Regions from separate parts of the Arthrobacter sp. BL-252-APC-1A genome, predicted to be linked through region 1. Evidence: riboswitches for the same ligand, from Rfam matches in the RefSeq annotation. Region 1 holds a riboswitch; the other holds the start of a gene.
The links. A riboswitch is a leader RNA that binds a small molecule or an ion and turns the genes downstream of it on or off. The one in region 1 is predicted to bind thiamine pyrophosphate.
Positions count from the first base shown of each region.

Region 2: linked by a shared signal. The riboswitch ahead of thiM (hydroxyethylthiazole kinase) and the one ahead of FYJ28_RS11820 (ECF transporter S component) in region 1 are both predicted to bind thiamine pyrophosphate.

Region 1 is NZ_VULS01000007.1:88,722-95,745, reverse strand. Features, by position in the region: gene FYJ28_RS11830 (energy-coupling factor transporter transmembrane component T family protein) at 1-536, opposite strand, end outside; gene FYJ28_RS11825 (ABC transporter ATP-binding protein) at 533-2,062, opposite strand; gene FYJ28_RS11820 (ECF transporter S component) at 2,063-2,665, opposite strand; TPP riboswitch at 2,718-2,857, opposite strand; gene FYJ28_RS11815 (DUF4235 domain-containing protein) at 2,950-3,213, shown strand; partial or broken gene mnhG (monovalent cation/H(+) antiporter subunit G) at 3,508-3,849, opposite strand; gene FYJ28_RS11805 (monovalent cation/H+ antiporter complex subunit F) at 3,852-4,079, opposite strand; gene FYJ28_RS11800 (Na+/H+ antiporter subunit E) at 4,106-4,687, opposite strand; gene FYJ28_RS11795 (Na+/H+ antiporter subunit D) at 4,702-6,312, opposite strand; gene FYJ28_RS11790 (Na(+)/H(+) antiporter subunit C) at 6,309-6,797, opposite strand; gene FYJ28_RS11785 (Na+/H+ antiporter subunit A) at 6,794-7,024, opposite strand, start outside.
Region 2 is NZ_VULS01000010.1:96,779-103,802, reverse strand. Features, by position in the region: gene FYJ28_RS14650 (prolyl oligopeptidase family serine peptidase) at 1-1,075, opposite strand, end outside; gene FYJ28_RS14645 (trimeric intracellular cation channel family protein) at 1,249-1,878, shown strand; gene FYJ28_RS14640 (hypothetical protein) at 2,019-2,405, shown strand; gene FYJ28_RS14635 (DUF6766 family protein) at 2,507-3,178, shown strand; gene FYJ28_RS14630 (bifunctional hydroxymethylpyrimidine kinase/phosphomethylpyrimidine kinase) at 3,175-4,734, opposite strand; gene thiE (thiamine phosphate synthase) at 4,722-5,411, opposite strand; gene thiM (hydroxyethylthiazole kinase) at 5,408-6,217, opposite strand; TPP riboswitch at 6,209-6,298, opposite strand; gene FYJ28_RS14615 (MarR family winged helix-turn-helix transcriptional regulator) at 6,343-6,825, opposite strand; gene FYJ28_RS14610 (response regulator) at 6,904-7,024, opposite strand, start outside.

The sequences.
Region 1 (7,024 bases):
AGTCCCAGGGTGCGCCATTCTTCCACCAGCAGCCCTACCAGCCGCATCGCCGCAAGCGCACCGAGCACAAACCTGGACGGCAGATGCAGCCGCTGGGCCAGCGCATCAGCGAGGTCCGTGGCATCAACGGTGACCAGCAGGAAAATGCCAGGCAGTGCGATCGCCAGGCCGCGAAGCCCAATGGCGATGCCTGCCGCCACCGAATCCGCGGTGAACAGCAGCGGACCGGCATCCAGCAGCACTTCTCCGGTTTTCTCGGCCAGCAGTGCCGTCCCCCAGGCGCCCACCAATGCAGCGATCAGCAGGGGCCAGATCCGTTTCACCAGGGTCCACGGGTTGATGCGCAGCAGCGGAAGCAGTGCCAGCTCACCGGCCAGAACCACCGTGGCACTGACCCAGTCCACGGTCAGCAGGACGGCGGCTGTGACCGCGACGGCGGCGCCCAGGGTGGCCAGCGGGTTGGCCGCGGCGAGGCGTGAGGCTCCCGATGCAGGAAGGGCTCCCGGAGCCGCGGGCTGGATGGCCGGCGCACTCATGCTGCCTCTCCCGTCATTCGCTGTGGAGAAGGCAGCAGCCGGGCAGTGCCGTTCTGGACCTGCAGTACGCTCCCGCCCAGGGCCGCGATGAACTCCCGGTCGTGCGTCACCGACACGACCGCACAGCCCGAATCCCGGCGTTGTTCGGCAAGCAGCGCCACCAGTTCGCGCCAGGTATTCGCATCCTGCCCGAAGGTCGGTTCGTCCAGGAGCAGGATGTCCGGTGCGGTAGCCAGCATGGTGGCCACCGACAGCCTGCGTTTCTCCCCGCCGGACAGCGTAAACGGGTTGACGCCCAGCAGCCCGTGCAGCCGCAGCCGGCTGGCCAGGGACTCCACCGTTGCCGCTGTTTCGGAGTCCCCGCGTCCGGCATGCCGTGGACCGAAGGCGAGTTCGTCCCGCACGCTGCCGGTCAGGAACTGGTGCTCGGGTTCCTGGAACACCGTCCCGATCCGGGTAACGAGCTGGGCAGACTTCCACTTCGACGGGATGCTTCCTGCCTCCCTGGCCAGCCCGGGAGCTGCCTCGAGGGTGCCGCCCCGGGGACGCAGCAGCCCGCCAAGGGTCAGGGCCAGCGTGGACTTTCCAGCACCGTTGGGACCGGTAATGCCAAGTGCGTCACCGGCCTTGAGGGAAAGACTGACGCCGCTGAGCACCGCTGGGCCCTTTGCCGTCCGCGCCACTTCCAGTTCACGGGCGTTCAGCAGCGCTTCCGCCGAAGGATCAGCAGCAGAAGGTTCCGGAATGGACTGGGCGGCGCCGGGCAGCCAGACTCCGGCCTCAGTAAGCCGGGCACGTGTCCGCTCGGCGGTGAGTACCTCCTGCGGCGGGCCGTCCGCCAGCAGTCCCCCGCCGGCGTCGAGCACTATCACCCGGTCCACCAGTTCCGCCCAGGCGGCAACCCTGTGCTCCACCACAATCAGGGTGGCGCCGGTCCGGTCCAGAACCCGGGCGACGGCGTCCCGGATCTCCAGCACACCCTCCGGGTCCAGGTTGGCGGTGGGTTCGTCCAGCAGCAGCAGCCCCGGGGACATGGCCAGGATGGAAGCCAGAGCCAACCGCTGCTTCTGACCGCCGGAAAGCGCAGCAGTGGAGTGGTTCAGCGGGAGGGCCAGCCCAACGTCGTCGAGGGCAGACTGCACCCGCGCCCAGATCTCCGTGCGCGGAACGCCAAGGTTTTCCGCCCCGAAGGCAACCTCGTCGCCCACCCGGGAGAGCACAATCTGCGAGTCCGGGTCCTGGAGCAGCAGCCCGGCTCGGCCGCGTGCTGATTGCGGGTGGACGCCGTCGAGCGCCAGCGTTCCGCTCTCCGTGCCGCCGGTGTCCTCTCCCAGTACGCCGGAAAGCGCGTGCAGCAAGGTCGATTTGCCTGCCCCGGACGCGCCCAGCAGGAGCACCCTCTCCCCCGCTGAGATCTCAAAAGATGCGCCCTGAACTGCCGGCGCCTTGCGGCCGGCGTGCCGCCAGCCCCAGTCCCGCGCGGTAACAGCCACAGGCCTGGACACCGCGGAAATACTCCGGTCCATCTACGCGTCCGCCGTCCGTCCTGAAGCGAAGGCGGAGAGGACCCCCGTCCGTGCCAGGGCCCGGACGGCCAGCCAGGACAACGCTCCGGCGAGGATCATCCCGGATACGGCGGCGAATACGGCGTAGAGCGCCTTCCACTGGAATGCCCATTCAGGCATGTAGAGGATGGTTTCACTGACCCCGAGGAAAATGCCCGAGCCCAGTCCGGCAAGCAGGGACACCGGAAGAGTGAACTTCCGGTAGAGGAAGATCAGGAACACCAGCTCCGCGCCCAGGCCCTGGATGGCGCCGGAAAGCAGCACGGACAAGCCGAACTGGGTTCCCAGCACACCGGAAACGGCTGCAGCGAGGACTTCGCAGTACAGTGCCGCTCCGGGTTTGCGGATGATCAGTCCGCCAAGGACGCCCGCGATCAGCCAGCCGCCGGTGTAGAGCCCGCCCAGCGGAGGGAAGGCAACGAAGAGGGCAGCCACACCGCCGTAGGCCAGTGACCAGGCCCAGAACACAACGCCGGTAGCAACGGCGAGAACGGACGCGACAACAATGTCCACTACGCGCCAGGATGACCGGTTTCTCGCAGTGGTGAAAGTGGTTTCTTGCATGGAAGGTTCCTCCTGGATTCAGGAGGGGAGGGAAAACCGCCTGCGGCGGTGCACCCCTGAGAACTCGACTCCCTTCGCCGGTACTAACCGGAGCAGGTTCGAGGGTCTGCGGCTTGTTCCGCACTCTCAGCGCCCGAAAACCGGCTTCCGGATGGCCCGGAGCCGGGAAGCGGCGCTCCCCTGTCGTATGTATGCGAGGTCCACTGTACACGCAGATCCGAGAGGAATCCCTGTGCGGCAGGTAGCGTAGGGAGCAATACCAACGCACAACACAAGGAGCACTCATGAACCTGATCCTGAAACTGCTGGGCACCGGTGTCAGCGTGGGCGCGGGCCTGGCCTCCGCGAAGATCCTGGATTTTGTCTGGACCAAAGCCACGGGCAATGAGCCACCCAAGGACAAGGACGGCGCGCTGGACGCAAGCCTGCGTTCCGCCGTCATCTTTGCCCTGGTTTCCGGAGCTGTCAGCCAGGTTATCCGGGTGCTGACCAACCGCGGCACGCAGCGCGCGATCGCCCGCTACAGCCGCACTCCCGAGGTCGTCTAACCCGGCTTCGTTCCACCATCGAGATGACAGAAACTGCCCGTATGAGCGTTTATACGGGCAGTTTCTGTCATCTCGATGGTTTTCTTTTGGGGAGCCGGATCAGCCCTCGCGGCTGCGTCCCGGAGGGCGGGAGGCAGCTTCCTCCTCAGCCTTGGCCTGCGCCAGGTCCTCGTCGCTGAGTTCCCCCGTGTAGTAGGTGCCGTCGGGCTCCTGTCCGGGATCGTCGTCGACCTTCGGGTCCGCAGAGTCCTCTGCATCTTTCTTCTCTGCCGTGGCCTCGAACATCAGCTGCTGGGCCCGTTCCACAACATCATCGAGCTCATCGATGGTGAGCAGCTCCGGACGAAGGTGCTTGGTCCGGTAACCCGCACGGCCCACCATGTGGGCTGAGACCGGAGCGGTGAGCAGCATAAAGATCCAGCACAGGCCGAGCACCGGAAGCAGGACCCAGCTGCGGAACTCCACGGCCATGGCCAGCAGGAAGAGCAGCAGGCCAAGCACCTGCGGCTTGGACGCAGCGTGCATCCGGCTCATCAGGTCAGGGAACCGGGTCAGGCCGATTGCCGCCGCCAGGGACATGGTGGCGCCGCCCAGCAGCAGGACCGCCACGATCACGTCAATCACAGTCTCGCTCACGGCTACCTCCGGTCCGTTACGAAGCGGGCCACGGTCACGGAGCCAATGAAGCCGATCAGCGAAATCGCGATCACCAGGGCAAGGAAGTCGAAGTTCCGATACACGACCATGTCCACTATCAGCGCGCCGCCGACGATCGCCAGCAGCACGTCCGCAGCGAGTACCCGGTCGAGGATGGAGGGTCCGCGGATAATCCTAAAAATGGCCCCTGCGGCAGCGACCGCCAGCATGACCGAAACGACGATGATTACAGCAGTCACCGGCTGACCTCCCCTGCGCGCAGTTCCTTCAGGTCTTTCTGTTCAGCCCGGACCAGCGCCAGGTCTTCCTTGGTGCCCATCATCCGGATCAGCCAGGATTCAGTGGCCCGCACGTCATCCCGGATCTTCTCGGCGGCTTCCTGGCTGTCCACACCCAGGCAGTGCAGGTACAGGGTGGACGTGGAACGGTCCACTTCCACCACCAGCGAGCCGGGGATCAGGGACAGCGCGTGGCCGGTTGCCGTGACCAGCAGGTCCGAATGGCTGCGCAGTTTCACGGCCACGACGGCGTTCCTGATCCGGGGGCCCTGGACCGTAGCCAGCCACAGCACGTGGAAGCTGGCGATCACCAGTTTCCGGAGGAAGCGTGCTCCGAACCCGGCGGCGTAGATGAGATTGAACCGGCCGGACAGGTCCACGGGCGGCAGGTAGAAGATGTTGGTGACTACGAAGGCGATGATCGCGCCGAAAACCAGGTTGCCCAGGCTGAAGTCCTGCCAAAGGGCTCCCCAGAGCAGGACCAGCCAGATGATCAGCGGCAGTTCCTTCAGCAGCGGAATCCGGGGATGGCTGCGCATGCGTGCTTTCTTGGTCACGGTGCACTCCCTTCGCCCAGGACGGCTTCAATGTACGGAGTGCGGTCCAGCAGGTCCTGCGCTGCGTCGTCGCTCAGGGAGAACAGGGGGCCGGCCAGGATGGTCAGTGACACACCCAGCGCCACCAGGCCCACGGTCGGGTAGACCATGGACTTCGGCAGCAGGTTTACCGTGGAACGGCCGCCAAAGCGCCCGCTGCTCTGTCCGCTCACGTTGCCGGAGTCGCGGACGGTGCTGCCGTCCGTAGTAGTGGCCAGCAGAATCGGATCCGGGTGTACGGCATCCTCCGGAGTCCGCCAGAAGGCACGGTTCCAGACCCGCGCCATTACCAGCAGGGTGAGGAGCGAGGTCAGCACGCTTGCTGCGACCAGGATGTAGGCCAGCGGGGTTCCGAGCTCCACGCCGGCCTGCATGAGGCCCAGCTTGCCCAGGAAGCCGGAGAACGGCGGAATGCCGGCAAGGTTGATGGCCGGGATGAAGTAGAGCACGGCCAGGAGCGGGGACAGCCGGGCCAGCCCGCCCAGCCGGTCCATGTTGGCAGTGCCGCCGCGGCGTTCGATCAGGCCGGTGACCAGGAACAGGCTGGTCTGGACCGTGATGTGGTGGACCACGTAGAAGACAGCCGCTCCAATGCCCACGACGGAGGCCACCGCCAGGCCAAAGACCATGTAGCCAATGTGGCTGACCAGGGTGAAGGAGAGCATACGTTTGATGTCGGTCTGGGCCAGGGCACCGAGGATGCCCACCAGCATGGTCAGCCCGGCCACCACCATAAGCAGCGTGTTGATCCGGTCTCCGGGGAACAGCAGGGTTTCGGTCCGGACCATGGCGTAGACGCCAACCTTGGTCAGCAGGCCGGCGAACACGGCGGTGACCGGTGCAGGAGCCGTGGGATAGGAGTCAGGGAGCCAGAAGGACAGCGGGAACACGGCCGCCTTGATGCCGAAGGCAACCAGCAGCATCAGGTGCAGCATCATCTGCGTTCCCGGGTCCAGCTCGCCCAGCTTGATCGCCAGGTCGGCCATGTTCACGGTGCCGGTCGCGGCGTAGATCATGCCGATGGCGGTAAGGAAGAGCACCGAGGAAATGACGCTGACGACGACGTAGGTCACTCCCGCTCGGATGCGGGGTGTGGTGCCGCCGAGCGTCATCAGCACGTAGCTGGCGGTGAGCAGGATTTCGAAGCCGACGTAGAGGTTGAACAGGTCCCCGGCCAGGAACGCGTTCGAGACTCCGGCAACCAGGATCAGGTAGGTCGGATGGAAGATCGAAATAGGTCCGTCTTCATCACCGTCGGTCATGCCCTGGCCGGCAGCATAGATAAGCACGGCCAGGCTGATGGCCGTGGAGACCACCAGCATCAGTGCGGAGAACTGGTCCACCACCATGGTGATGCCGAACGGCGGAATCCACCCGCCCAGGTTCACCGCCTGCGCGCCGGTCTGCCACACGGCACCGAGCAGGATGCATTCCAGCACCAGGGTCAGGGTGAGCACACTGATCGAGACGATCCGCTGGGAGCGCTGGTGCCGGATCAGGAGGAATGCCAGCGCGGCGCCGAAGAACGGCAGGACGACGGCAAGCGGGGCAAAACTGGAAGCGTTCATCGTTTTGCCTCTCCTGTAGGTCCGGTGCCCTGTCCGCGCTGCGAACCGGGTGCTTCTTCGGCCTCATCAGCCGGCGTGAACTCAGTCGTGTCCTCGGGGACATCGGCGTCGTCTTCCGCGTCGTAGCTGCTCTGGCTGGCCACGCGGCGGTCTTCAATGTCGTCCTGGACCTCGTCCTGCCGCCCAAGCACCCAGGAGCGGTAAATGATGCCCAGCATGAAGGCAGTGACGGAGAAGGAGATAACGATCGAGGTGAGGATGAACGCCTGCGGCAGCGGGTCGTTGTAGTCTTCCGGCGGGATCTCAGCGTTGAACAGCGGTGCCAGCCCCTGGTACCCGCCCGTGGCGAGCAGCAGGATGTTGGTCGCGTTGGTCATCATGGCCAGTCCCAGCACCACCCGGGTCAGGCTGCGTTCCAGCACCAGGTAGATTCCCGCCGCATAGAGTGCGCCCATGATGAGCAGCAGCGTGATGTTGACGCTCATCGGGACACTCCTTCCGTTTCAAGGATTTCGGGTTCGGGCTCCACCAGGTCATCGTCGTCGTCATCGTCTGAACCGCCTTCGCTGCGTTCATCGATTTCAGACCCGAGGCTGCGCAGGACGTCGAGCACCAGGCCGACCACCACCAGGTACACGCCAATGTCGAAGATGGTGGAGGTGACGAACTTGATGTCCCCGAAGACCGGCCAGGTGAACTCGATAATCGCGCT
Region 2 (7,024 bases), on a different contig from region 1:
CAGCAGCCGGGTCCAGGACCTGGATTTCGGAGGAGACGTCACGCAGCAGGTTCAGCAGCAGATAGTCCCGGGTCCAGCTCCACGATTGCAGGGACACGGTGGGCTCGGGGGTGAAGAGCGTGCGAAGGTTCCGGCTGCCGGCCAGGAAGTCCTCCAGGTCCGCTGCGAGCAGGGAGCCGGCCTTGTGCAGGGTTTCGCCAACCAGCCAGTCGGTGCGCGGGCGCATCACCAGCCACTGCCGGTGCAGGTCCACGTTCACGTCCAGCGGCACATCGATCCGGGCCCACTCCCCGTCCTTCCGGAGGTAGGTGATGCTGTCATAGAAGTCGATGATGTCCACGGCCAGGTCCCGCTCGAACCCCGGCGTCTGGTCATGGTGGACATAGCCCATCATGTGGTCCTCGGGGACCTCGAAGTACAGCTGGGCGTCCACGGGTCCCTGTCCGCGGTGCAGGACGCGGACAGTGCGCGGATAGGAGGAGGCAGTCATGCTGCCGGGACCGTAATCCGTGGCCACATAGAGGGTGTCCGGGCCGGCCCAGGAAACCTGTGTTTTCGCCACGGGCAGGTCGAAGCCGCCCGGCACGAAGGTGCGGTCGACGACGTCGTACTCCCGGTAGCGGGAGGCATCCCCGCCGTCGGGCGAGAGAATCACGAGGGCGCGGCGGTAGGAGACACCGTCTTCCGGACGAAGGAAGCGTGCTCCGCCCCAGACCCACTCGGTATCATCTTCACCGCTCAGCGCATCGAGGTCCAGAAGGGTCTCCCACTGAGTTTCCGGAGCCGTGTAGCCCTCCCATGAGGTACGGCGCCAGATGCCCCTGGGGTGTTCGGCGTCCCGCCAGAAGTTGTAGTACCAGTCCCCGCGTTTCACGACCATGGGAATCCGGTCGGTGGAGTCAAGGACTTCCAGCAGGCGTTCTTCGGTCCGGGCGAAGCCGGTGGCGGAGAGCAGGGCTTCCGTCTCGGAGTTCCTGGCCCGGACCCAGTCCAGCTGCCTGTCTCCGTAGATGTCCTCCAGCCAGAGGAACTCGTCTTCGCTGTCCTGCGGGGTTTCTGCGCTCGCGGTACTCATGTGCCCATCCTAGGGGCGGATGGTGACACAGGTCTCCGCGGGCGCCACGGTTGAATGGCCTGCGCGCCTGCAGGCGTTCCGGCGGGCATGATGGACTCCATGCCGTTCCCTGTGCGAGAAAGGACCCACATGTCTCTTGTTAGCCGCCGGCGCCGCAGCTCCGAGGTCCGGGCATGACGCTGCTGATTCTTGACCTGGCCGGGGTCTTCTTCTTCGCGGTCTCCGGATCCCTGCTGGCGGCCCGGCGAAACTTCGACATTGTTGGCTCGCTGATGCTCGGATCCCTGGTCGGACTCGGCGGCGGAGTGGTGCGGGACCTGATCATTGGACAGGGCGTCCCCCAGGCCTTCACGAATCCGGTGTACCTGGCCCCGCCTGTGCTGGCCGCCCTGCTTGTTTTTGTCCACGCGCTGGGAGTCCAGCGTTACCGGCGCACGCTGCTGGTCTTCGACGCCGCCGGCCTGGCTCTCTTCTGCGTTACCGGAACACAGACTGCACTCGCCGCCGGACTGCCCCCCGTGTCTGCCGCCCTCCTGGGGGTCACGACGGCGGTGGGCGGAGGCCTGCTGCGCGACGTGGTTGCCAACGAAGTACCGCAGGTGTTCAACCCCAACGGCGTCTACGCCATCCCTGCCCTTCTTGGGGCTGGCCTGGTGTCCTTCTTCTCAGCCTTGGGCGTCTATAACGCGGTTGTGGGCATGTCGGTGGCGGGGCTGGTCTTCACCCTGCGGATCCTTTCGCTGCGATACGGCTGGCGGATACCGCTGGCAGGCCGCACCGCTGCCGTTGCTGACGAGTCCTAGCCTCGGTTCTGCTCTGGTGAGAAGTCCACGACGACGGCGGCCAGCCACGCCATCTTCCCGGACCGTCGCAGGCCGGCAGCGCCGTGGCCTAGGGTAATTGCAGGAATCGAGAAGCGGGAGGATCCGTGTTTCGTACTCTGGTGAAAGCTGCGCCCGGCCTGGTGCTCCTGCTGGGCGTTGCCGCCTGCAGCGGGGAGGGCTCCGGGCCTCCCGGCGCGGAGCAGGCTGCAGAAAAGTTCCATGCCGCTGTGCAGTCAGGGGAATACGGACAGGCATGCAGCATGCTGGCCCCCGCCACGCTCGAGGACAGCCAGCAGGCGGAAGACGGCGGGGAACAGCCCTGCACCGACAAACTCGGTGCTGTGTCCCTCGCTTCTCCCGGGACGCCGGTTACAAGCCAGGCCTTCGGGCGGAACGCCCAGGTGGTGTTCGAATCGGACACCGTATTCCTGACCCTCTCTAACGGCACCTGGAAAGTCATGGCTGCCGGCTGTACGCCGCGGGGAGAGCGGCGTACAGCTGCCTGATCGAGGGAGACTGAGATGCGCGCACGGTGGGCGTTCATCCTTTGCCTGGCCTTTATCGCCGCCGGGCTTGCCTACATGATCACGGTGGGGGTGCTGCACCGGTGAAAACACTCAAGCACAACGGCCTTTTCATTGTGTTCTTCGTGCTGTTCCTGCTTTCACTTGCCGGTCAGGCGCTCGCAGATGTGGCACTGTTCAACGAACAGCAGACCGCCGCCGGACTGGAACATGTCAGTATCTGGCAGTACGTCACCACGTCCAGCTTTGCCGTCGATGTGGCTGAGAACTGGCAGTCAGAATTCCTGCAGTTCCTGCTGCTGATCGTTGCGGCTGTCTGGTTTGTGCAGAAGGGTTCCCCTGAGTCGAAGAAAGTCGGACGGGAAGGCCTTGAAACAGACCAGGACCAGCGGGTGGGGGAGCATGCCAACCCGGATTCGCCGTCGTGGGCACGTGCCGGCGGCTGGCGGACCCGGCTGTATTCGAACTCCCTGGCCATTGTTATGGGAGCGATCTTCCTGTTGTCATGGTTCGCCCAGTCAGTGGCAGGTTTCAGTGCGTTTGCGCAAGAGCAGCTCGCCAACCTGCAGGATCCCGGGACCTGGGGTGAATACGTCCTGTCGCCGGAATTTTGGGGGAGGACGCTGCAGAACTGGCAGTCCGAGTTCCTCGCTGTCGCGTCCATGGTGATCCTTGCCGTGTTTCTGCGACAGCGCGGGTCCCCGGAGTCCAAGCCGGTCGGTGCGGCCCACACCGAGACGGACGTGGAGGGCTAGCCGGCCGCGAAGAAGTCGTGCTCCCACTGCACTGACAGGGCGAACGCTTCCTCGGCCGCCCGCCGCTGGTCATCATTCCCGGCAAGCACACCCTCCAGGATCCCGACGGCACGGACAGTGGCCGCAGCAAAGGCCGGATCGGCATAGGTGTCCAGCCACTCCCGGTAGGGATGGGCCGGGTGGTTGCCGGCGGCGAGCTCCGCACCGGCATCGGCATAAACCCAGAAGCAGGGGAGCACCGCGCCCACCAGCCGGGCGTACTCAAGCCGGTCATCCTGGTGGCGGCCAGGTCCCAGCAGGTGGTCCAGGTAGCCGCGGGTTACCGGTCCGGCAGCAAGCCCCGCGGCGGGATCCGCCGGAACGTCCCGGGTGACGGGGACGCCGCCCGGACCGGCGTTGGCATGCAGCCAATTCCGGTGCAGGTCGAGTTCAGCTTCCAGGGCCCCGCTGGCACTCTCCGCCCAGAACAGCTGTTCCTGGAGCGTGGGTGCCAGTTCACTGGCGCGTGCCAGGGCGCGGGCATATCCCCGCAGGTAGATCGCATCCTGGGCGAGATATCTGCCAAAGACTGCCGAATCCAGGGTCCCGTCGCCGAGACCGCGGACGAAGTCCAGCCCTGCGATTCTCTCCCGAATGTCGGCGGTTCGGGACCAGAGCTCAGCAGTGTGGACGCCAGCCGGTGGAACATCGGATCCTGTCGGCGTAGGCAGCGGAGCGAGTCCCCTCTGCCAGAGCCCGGCAAAGTGGTTCACCGGGCCGTGCCCGGTTCCCACCTCCAGCAAATCCGCGGTTTCGAGGGCTTCCTGCAGCCAGGCTTTCGCGCCCTCCAGCGCGTGTGCCCAGTTCCCGGTCCGGGCGAACAGGGCAGCCAGCGCGGCAGAGAGCGAGCAGCCGGTGCCATGGGTGTTCTTGGTATTGACGCGCACGGAACTGAACTCTGAAATCGTGAATCCGCGCTCGCCGTCGGGCATTACCAGCGCATCCGGTGCCGTGGTTCCAGCCAGGTGCCCACCCTTGACCAGCACGGCCGTGTCATAGGTGCCGGCGAGGCGGCGTCCCTGCTCCAACGCCTTCCCCCAGTCCTGAGCCGGTTCGACTTTCAGCAGGGCAGCCAGCTCCGGCAGGTTGGGCGTCACCAGGTCCACGTGATGCAACAGCGCGCGAAGGGCATCTTCGGCATCAGGGCTGAGCAGGCGGTCACCGCTGCTGGCCACCATCACCGGATCCAGCACTACCGCCGGGGGCCGGACGACCGCCAGCCAGGAACCCACCGTCCGGGCAACCTCGGCGCCGCCGAGCATGCCGATTTTCACCGCATCGATAATCACGTCGTCGCTCACCGCTTCCAGCTGTTCACGGAGGAAGTCGACCGGCGGGGTGTGCACGGCACGGACCCCGTGAGTGTTCTGCGCAACCAGTGCCGTGACCACGGCCATGCCGTATCCGCCGTTGGCGGCGATCGACTTCAGGTCGGCCTGGATTCCGGCTCCGCCCGTGGGATCCGTTCCGGCGATGCTCAGGATCCGCGGAACGTCCCGGCCGCTCAGCCCTCCCATGCCGCCACCAGTTCCTCGGCGCTGCGGCGCGGGTCGGCGGCGGTGCAGATGGCGGAAACGACGGCGGCGCCGGACGCGCCGGCGGCCCGCAGATCCCGGAGGTCGTGCAGTCCGATCCCGCCGATTGCCACGCACGGTATCGGAGCCGCAGAAGCAAAGGACCGGAACCCGTCCACGCCCAGCGGGGCAGGATGATCCGGCTTGGTGCTGGTGGGATGGATGACTCCGGCACCGAGATAGTCCACCGTTCCCGGTGCCAGGTCCCGCACGGCGTCGAGGTGGGCGGGACTGTTGGCGGTGAGGCCCACGACGGCGCCGGGGCCCACCAGCGAGCGGACGGAGTCGACGGGCAGGTCGCTTTGGCCAACGTGGACTCCGTGCACCCGGGCGCCGGCTGCCCGGGCGGCGAGGTAAATGTCCACCCGGTCATCGACGAGCACAAGGGCGCGGTCACCGACGGCGTCGGCGACGGCCAGCACCTGGGCGTAGAACTCCGCGGCGGAGGCGTGCTTTTCCCGGACCTGCACGGTGCGCACCCCTCCGGCGACGGCGGCTGCGGCAACAGCGGCAACGCCCCGGTCCCCGCACTGCGCCGCATCAGTGACCAGATAGATGCCGGTGTTCCTGGCCAGAGCCCGGGGCCGCCGGAGCAGTTCGGACTGCACGCCGGCGCTCATGCCGCCACCAGCAGGTTCTCGATGTCTTCGGTGGAGAGTGCCGCCAGGGCGTCCATGAATGCCGGGGCAAACGACCCCGGTCCTGCCGACACGGCTGCAGCCTGCTGCGCGGCGATTGTGTATGCGGCGGTGGCTGCCGCCGTGGCAGTGAGGTCGCCGCCTTCGTCCGCGGCGGCGAGGAACGCGGCCGTCACGGCGCCGAGGGCGCAGCCCCCGCCGGTCACCTTGGTCAGCGGCGCGCTGCCATTGCTGATCCTCAGGGTTGATTCACCGTCCGTGATGACGTCAGTGGGCCCGGAGACCGCCACGACGCAGCCGTGTTTCGCCGCCAGGAGTTCAGCTGCCGGAAGGGCATCCTCCGGATTGTCGGTGGCGTCCACGCCCCGTCCGCCCGCGCCCAGTCCGGCCAGGGCCATGACCTCGGAAGCGTTGGCCCGGACCACCGTGGGACGCATCGCCAGCAGCTCTGCGGCCAGCGCCGTGCGGACCGGGAGGCTGCCGACAGCCACGGGGTCCAGGACCCACGGCGTGCCGGCATCGTTTGCAGCTGCGGCGGCCTCCAGCATGGCCATGCGCTGCTCGGCATGCGGGGTGCCCAGATTGATCAGCACCCCGGACGCGATGCGGGCAAAAGGTCCGGCTTCACCCGGAATGTCCGTCATGGCCGGGGCTGCCCCCAGGGCCAGCAGCACGTTGGCGGTGAAGTTGGTGACCACTGTGTTGGTCAGGCACTGCACCAGCGGCGGCTCGCTGCGGACGCGGGAAAGGTGGGTGGATACAGAAAATGGTGTCAGGCCAATAGTCATCGGCGACATCCCTTCGCTAGTTCTAACTAGATCAGGTTCGACGGGTCTCATCTCAGCCTTGCGGCACCCCGTGTCACTACAGCTGACTCTACGAAGTCAGCGGGCAAATGGCCAGCCGGGACGGACTAGGCGTCGTCCATGGCCGCGCAGGGATTTAGGCCCGACGCCGGCTGGTGGGCCTGGCTGGCCAGCCGGTGCAGAAGGACGCGGAGCAGCTCCGATTCGGAGGGCTCAAGCCCGGCGAGGAAGTCCGCCTCGGCAGCGGCAACCCGTTCCTCGCAGGACGCCAGGCGTGCGCGGCCGGCCTTGGTAGCGACCACTTTGCGGGCCCGGCGGTCCGCAGGATCGGGGATGCGTTCTACGTCCCCGGCTTCCGCGAGTGCGTCGATCAAGTAGGTCAGCACAGTACGGTCGATGCCAAGATGGGCGCCCAGGGCCTGCTGGTTCGGGGGATCGAGGCGCACGACTGTGGAGAGTACCTGGAAGCCGCGCAGTCCACCTGCCGCACCTTCCAGGGCTGCTTCTACACGGGACTGGTAACAGCCGGCCAGTATGGAGAGATCCCAGCCCAGGGCGCCGGGGGTAATCGTCGTACTGCCTATAGTCATGGGTTTTATGGTAACCCCGTCATGTGGCGGCATAGATATTCTCGGGAGCATATGTTCTGCGTGTGCACCTAACCCGCTTCAGTGCTGGAACCGGTAGCCCATGCCGTGCTCAGTCAGGAAATGAACGGGATGCGCAGGGTCCGGCTCAAGCTTGCGGCGCAGCTGTGCCATGTATAGACGGAGATACCCGGCGTCGGTT